Regions from separate parts of the Mesorhizobium sp. C268A genome, predicted to be linked through region 1. Evidence: predicted binding sites of a transcription regulator. Region 1 holds the regulator's gene; each other region holds the start of a gene.
The links. The regulator LexA, encoded in region 1, represses DNA repair genes until DNA is damaged. The targets are predictions, from matches to a motif close to TGTTCNNNNTGTGTTCNG.
Positions count from the first base shown of each region.

Region 2: the regulator LexA is predicted to act here: its motif matches at 918-935, upstream of NKL06_RS16155 (DNA recombination protein RmuC).
Region 3: the regulator LexA is predicted to act here: its motif matches at 1,347-1,364, upstream of dinB (DNA polymerase IV).

Region 1 is NZ_JAMYVX010000003.1:1,099,074-1,101,340, forward strand. It holds gene NKL06_RS32190 (GntR family transcriptional regulator) at 1-442, shown strand, start outside; gene lexA (transcriptional repressor LexA) at 648-1,430, shown strand; partial or broken gene NKL06_RS32200 (ComEC/Rec2 family competence protein) at 1,424-2,267, opposite strand, start outside.
Region 2 is NZ_JAMYVX010000001.1:3,339,643-3,341,909, forward strand. It holds gene fmt (methionyl-tRNA formyltransferase) at 1-327, opposite strand, end outside; gene def (peptide deformylase) at 333-863, opposite strand; gene NKL06_RS16155 (DNA recombination protein RmuC) at 968-2,221, shown strand.
Region 3 is NZ_JAMYVX010000001.1:912,432-914,698, reverse strand. It holds gene NKL06_RS04675 (LysR family transcriptional regulator) at 1-17, shown strand, start outside; gene dinB (DNA polymerase IV) at 45-1,286, opposite strand; gene NKL06_RS04665 (hypothetical protein) at 1,519-1,755, shown strand; gene NKL06_RS04660 (heme-copper oxidase family protein) at 1,909-2,267, shown strand, end outside.

The DNA.
Region 1 (2,267 bases):
GGTCGTTGCCGCCCACTATCGTCTCTCACGGTGCGGGTCTGTTCTCGACGATCCATCGGATGATGCGGTCGACGCGTGGTACGAAAAACACGATGCCTTCCATGCGGCGCTGCTCAGTGCCGCGACATCCAGCTGGCTGCTGCGCTTCAATGCGACGATTTCCGACCAATTGCATCGCCATCACCGCTTTCTGGGTCTGGCCCCGACGCTGCGCGCCGCCGCCGGCCGCACGGATGGCCACCGGAAGGCCGTGGCGGCCCTGCGCGACGCCGTGGCGATCGAACACCATACCGCCCTGATGGAAGCGGCCCTCGATCGCGACGTCGAACGTGCGAAAACTCTGATGACCGCTCACATCGGCTACACGCTGCAGGTCTATGCCCAGAGTGAACCCGGCGCGGATGCTGCGCAGCCCCGTCCGAAAAGGAAGCGGCGATCGTAGCCGACGACGCAGGGCACTTTGTCTTCGTTTCACCCCGTTGCCGGCCAACGACTACGAGCGCCGCTCGCGGTGCCGAACGTCACGCTGAACAAAACGTCAACACATTCATTAAACTTTAAAAGGTTGCGGAACACAACTGGAACAGATAGTGTTTGTTCTGGGTTTGTTTTTTCTGATTCTGGTTTCAGAACCCCTGGGGGCCGCGATGCTGACGCGCAAACAACATGAGCTTCTGATGTTCATCCATGAACGCCTGAAGGAGAGCGGAATCCCGCCGTCCTTCGATGAGATGAAGGAAGCGCTTGACCTCGCCTCCAAGTCCGGCATCCACCGCCTGATCACGGCGCTTGAGGAGCGCGGTTTCATTCGCCGGCTGCCGAACCGGGCGCGCGCGCTGGAAGTGCTGCGGCTGCCCGACTCGATCGCACCAGGCCTCAATGCGGCGAGGAAGTTTTCGCCGAGCGTCATTCAGGGCAGTCTTGGTCAAACCGGCCAAGGGCAAGGCGGCCAAGGACAAGGCGCGATGGGCCAAGGCGGTATCGGCCGCCAGATCAAGCCGGGCTCGCCGTCGCGTTCGATGTCGGCCGGCAATGACGACGCCGTTTCGGCGGTGTCGATCCCGGTGATGGGACGCATTGCTGCCGGTGTGCCGATCGACGCCATCCAGCATCAGACCCATTCGATCTCGGTGCCGCCCGACATGATCATGGGCGGTGAACACTACGCGCTCGAGGTCAAGGGCGATTCGATGATCGAGGCCGGCATTTTCGATGGCGACACGGTCATCATCCGCAATGCCGACACAGCCAGCCCCGGCGAGATCGTGGTGGCGTTGGTCGACGATGAGGAAGCGACCCTGAAACGCTTCCGCCGCAAGGGCGCCTCGATCGCCCTGGAAGCCGCCAACCCGGCCTACGAGACCCGCATTTTTGGACCGGACAGGGTGAAGGTGCAGGGCAAGCTTGTCGGATTGATCCGGCGCTACTGAGCCGGCTTGGGTTTGTACTTTTCACGCTGGTTGTAAGGCGGCAGGCCGCGCGCGTCGCGGGAGAAGCGGCGTTGCTCGTGCCAGGGGCGATACGGCTTGTCGACGGCGAACCGGATGGTTGGCGCTGCCGCTGCCGATTGCGGATCGAAGAAGACGGCGGCGCTGCCGTCGCGGGCCAGCTGTTTCTTCGTCACGACCAGGACCAGCGGGTCGCGGCACGGATTGTAGGCGGTGGCGTCATCGATGACGATCAGGCTCGCGAAGGCACAGGCCGGCCGCGCCGTCTTGCGGTCTTTCGCAAGAGCTACAATGGCTCCGGAAGGGTGTCGAGCGATACAGAGATCGCCGGTGCAATAGAAGGGCGAGCCGGGCGGCAGATCGAGCGGATCGAGATCGAACCGCGTATCTGTTGCCTCGAAAATCTCGGGCGGGATAATGGTTTCGGCCCGCAGCGCCCGTTTCCAATTGTCCGTGGTGAATTCGTTGGAGCGTTCGCGGTTGAGGGCGAGTTCGCCGCCACCGATCTGCATGGCCACCAAATGTGCGTCCTCGGATATGAGCACGTCGGGCGTAAGCACCTGCGGCACCGTCAACAGGCCGGCCAGCGCGAAAGGCACGGCCGCCAGCCTGAGCCAGGTGGTGGCCATGGTGGCGATGACGAGGGCGACTGCCACCAACAGCACCGAGCGGATGGAGATCAGCCCGACGGCGTCGACCGGCGAGCGCTCGGAAATCCAGGCCGATATAGCGATCATCGCCATCAGACCCTTGCCCATCACATAGAGGAACGGCCCGTCGGCGCCGAACGGCATCGCCAGTGCGCTGAGCACGGCAAAG
Region 2 (2,267 bases), on a different contig from region 1:
GCCATTGAGGCAGCCGAGGCGCGGAGCCTCCAGAATAGCCTTCGGCAACAGCAAACCATACGCGACGACGACCGCGACATCGGCACGCAACGCATGGAAAGCAGCTTGCTCGGCCTCGCCCTTCAGCGACAGCGGCGTGCGCACTTCGATTCCCAGCCGCTCAGCCTCGCGCTGCACCGGCGACGGTGTCAGCTCCAGCCCGCGGCGGCCCGCGGCGCGCGGCGGCTGGGTGTAGACGGCTGCTATCTCGTGCCCGGCCTCGGCAATCGAGCGCAGCACCGGCACCGAAAACTCCGGCGTGCCCATGAAGATGACGCGAAGCGGCATCTTCCCTATCCCACCAGCTTGCCCGGCGCCTTGTCCTTGGCGAGCTTCTTGAACTTCTTGACCACCATGTCGCGCTTCAGCTTCGAGATGTGGTCGATGAACAGCACACCGTTGAGATGGTCGATCTCGTGCTGCAGGCAGGTCGCCATCAGGCCTTCGGCCTCGATCTCCTGCAGCTTGCCGTCGCGGTCGAGATATTTCACGCGCACCGAGGCGGGACGCTCGACCTCGGCGTAATAGTCCGGGATCGACAGGCAGCCTTCCTCGTAGACCGAGCGAGCGTCGGCGCTTTCGAGGATTTCGGGATTGATGAAGACATGCGGCGCCGGCGGCTCGTCTTCCTTGGCGAGGTCGATGACCAGCATGCGCAGCGGCTCGCCGATCTGGATTGCGGCCAAGCCGATGCCCGGCGCATCATACATCGTCGCCAGCATGTCGTCGGCCAGTTTGCGCAAAGGCGCGTCGACGCGTTCGACCGGTTTGGAAACCTGGCGCAGGATAGGATCGGGAAGGATGATGAGCGGCTTGATCGACATGGCGCCCTCACCTAAAACGTCGCAGGAGAAGCGTCAACCGGTGCGAATCGGTCTCGTTCACGTTTTGATCTGTGCCAGGTCTGCGAATCGGCTATGCTGGCGGGATGAACGACCTGAGCACCATCCTTTCCGAACCCGTTGCCCGGCTTGGCGCCACGACGATCACGCTCGGCCATGCACTGGCCCTCGGTGCGCTGGTGTTTCTCGGCCTGTTCCTGGCGCTTGTCGTGGCGCTGTGGCGATCGGCCAAGGCGCGCACCATCGCCGCGGCGGAAGCCGCCGACCACGCCCGCGACGCCGAGGCGCGGATGGCCGGCATTTTGCAAAGCCAGGCCGAGATGCAGGGCCGCATGGGCGCCATCGCCGACGTGTTCGGCGCAAGGCAGGCCGAACTCAACCAGTCGATCGGCCAGCGCCTCGACGCCATGACCGGCAGGCTCGGTCAAACCATGACCGAACAGACCAAATCGACGCATGAGAGCCTCGCCAAACTGCAGGAACGGCTGGCGGTCATCGACACCGCGCAAGGCAACATCCAGTCGCTGGCCGGCCAGGTCGTGCAATTGCAGGCGATCCTGTCCAACAAGCAGACGCGCGGCGCCTTCGGCCAGTCGCGCATGGAGGCGATCGTCGCCGACGGCCTTCCGATGGGCGCCTACGAGTTCCAGGCAACGCTGTCAAACGGCAGCCGTCCCGACTGCCTGGTCAGGATGCCGAACGGTGCGCCGCAGCTTGCCATCGACGCCAAGTTTCCGCTGGAAGCCTGGAACGCCATCCGCGCCGCCGATGGCGCCGAACAACAGAAGATCGCGGCCCAGGCTTTCCGCCGCGACATCGAAATTCACGTCCGCGATATCTCGGAAAAATACCTGATCCAGGGCGAGACGCAGGACACCGCCTTCATGTTCGTGCCGTCGGAATCGGTGTTCGCCGAAATCCACGAGAATTTCGACGCCGTGGTCCAGAAGGCGCACCGGGCGCGTGTCATCATCGTCTCACCGTCGCTTTTGATGCTGTCGATCCAGGTCATCCAGGCCATCCTCAAGGACGCCCGCATGCGCGAACAGGCGCATCTGATCCAGGGCGAGGTGATCCGGCTGATGGAGGACGTCGCGCGTGTCGACGAACGCGTGCGCCGGCTGCAGACGCATTTTGGCCAGTCGGCCAAGGATATCGACGAGATACTGGTGTCGACCTCGAAGGTGACCAAGCGCGGCCAAAAGATCGAAGCGCTGGAGTTTGGCGAAAGCGAAGCCGAAGTGCGCGGTGGCGGACCCGCCAAGGCCGAAGCCGGGGTGCGGGTGGCGGATTCCAAGACGGGGCAGCTCAGGCTACGTGTCGTCGAAGGCGACGATTAAAGTCTTTGTTTTGATGCATGTCGTTGTCCCAGAACCGCGGCACACT
Region 3 (2,267 bases), on a different contig from region 1:
CTTCGGGTGCGGCGTAAGCATTGGCCTGGCCGTCGCGGCGGCCCTCAAAGCTCCTTTTCCGCCAGTTCGCGGAAGGCATCGGGAACCGAGCGCCGGGCTTCCAGCGCCACGGCGCCATAGCCGACAGCCTCTCTGCCAAAGCGCTGGCGGATCTTGTCGATGGCGCGGTCGGCGCCAAAGCGCGCCAGGCCTTGCCTGCTGCCGGGTCGCTGCTTTTCATCGGCAAGCCCGAGCGGCAGCTCCAGCTGCAGCTCGGCACTTTCTTCCAGCTGCGACACCGAGATCGCCAGCAGCGAGATGGTCTTCTCCCGAGGGTTGGCGGCCAGCACGCCGCGCACCAGCTCCCCGGCGATTTCGGCCAGCATCGCGGTTGCCGAAATCGGCTGATCGAGCGTCAGCGAGCGTGTGACGGCGTGCAGATCGGCGAAACGCACGCGCACCGTCACCGTGCGCCCGGGCCGTGATTTCGCCCTGAGCCGGCTGGCGACCCGGTCTGCCAGATGCAGCAGGACGGGTCCGAAGATACGCGCCTCGGCCGGCCGTCTGCCAAGCGCCGACTGCGCGCCGGCGGAATGCGACCGCCTGTGGGTTTCGAGCTTTCGCGGGTCGCGGTTCCATGCCAGCGACGCCAGCTTTTCGCCGGCGGCGGGCCCGAGCAACCTTCGCAGCGCCCCACTATGCGTCTTTGCCAACTGGCCGATGGTCTCGATGCCGATCTCGGCCAGCCGCGCCTTGGTCGCCGGGCCGACGCCCCACATCAGCCCGACCGGCAGATCATGCAGGAAGGCAAGTTCGGTGTCCGGATCGACCACCACCAGCCCGTCGGGCTTGGCCACCTGCGAGGCGATCTTGGCCAGATGCTTGGTGCGCGCCACGCCGATCGAGATCGGCAGGCCAAGCTCTGCCCGGACGCGCCGACGCACCGTGGCGGCGATCTCGGGCGGCGGCCCGAACAGATGCGTGCAGCCGGCGACGTCGGCAAAGGCTTCATCGATGGAAATCCGCTCGACCAACGGCGTGAAATCGTCGAGCACCTTGATGGCGGCATCGCCCAGCCGCTGATAGTCGGCGAAATGGCCGCCGACGAAAATCAGTCCGGGGCAAAGCTCGCGCGCGCGTCGTCCGGGCATGCCGCCGCGCACGCCGAAAACCCTGGCTTCGTAGGAGGCGGCAAGCACGACGCCGCCGCCGACGGCGATCGGCTTGCCCCTGAGCGCCGGGTCGAGCAGCTGCTCGACCGAGGCGTAGAAGGCGTCGAGATCCGCATGCAGGATGGTGGGTTCCATCCCGACCGTTCCCTTTGCGGCGTTGCAGCATTAGCCGCGTCTGTTGTGAGAGGCGTTTTTCCGAACAAATAGAGAACAAACAGGGCCTATTGTCAAGCGAAGCGGTTGCCGCCGGCCGGTCCGTTCCAGGTCGGGCCGTCGAGTGCTCCGCCTGGGCATCGGACCTGCGGAACATTGTCTCTCGCCTCAGCGTTCATATCCGCGACGGGACGCTGTTTTTGTGGAGGCCGGTATGGGCCAGTTCGAGATGATCGACCTCGTCAGCGTCGTTGACGCCTGCACGAGCGATCGCGTTGCCGGGCACTGCGTGTCAATGGCCAGGGCGGTAGAGGAGTTGCGAGTGCTGACCGGTGATTTCGTATCGCCGGACGAGACGGTGGCCAACGCGCTGTCGGCAGTGGCGCTGGGGCGCGGCTGCGCGGTGGTGTTCGACGAGCGAGCGGGCGCCGACATCTTGCTGGCGCCGTAGCGGGCGGCGCCGGGTTGTGGCAGCCAGAAGAGTCGAACAGCGTGCAAAAAGCTGTGCAGGCATGGCCCCATAAGCGGGGCGTGGAAAATTTCTGCGCGTGGGTGTATTCTCCAGGACGCAAGCGGTCGCAGACCGCATAGGGGGAGAAGTGACATGCCGAGGGTTTCGGAACTCTTTTTCAAAACTGCCATCTTGTTCCTGATGTTGGGGATTGCGGCCGGCCTGCAGATGGCGATCTCGGGCGACCACGCCGCTTTTCCGGCACACGCGCATATCAATCTGCTCGGTTGGGTGACGAGCGCCATCTTCGGCGGCTACTACGCGCTCAATCCGCAAAAGGCCGCGCGTCGCGTCGCCATGATCCACTACGGGCTCTACACTCTCGGCCTGGTGATCATGCTGCCGGCGCTGTATGTGATGCTGCAGGGAAACCCGGCGCTTGAACCGATCGTCGCCGGCGGCTCGCTCATTATCGCCGCTGCCGTTCTGGTTTTTGCTTTCGTGGTGTTTTC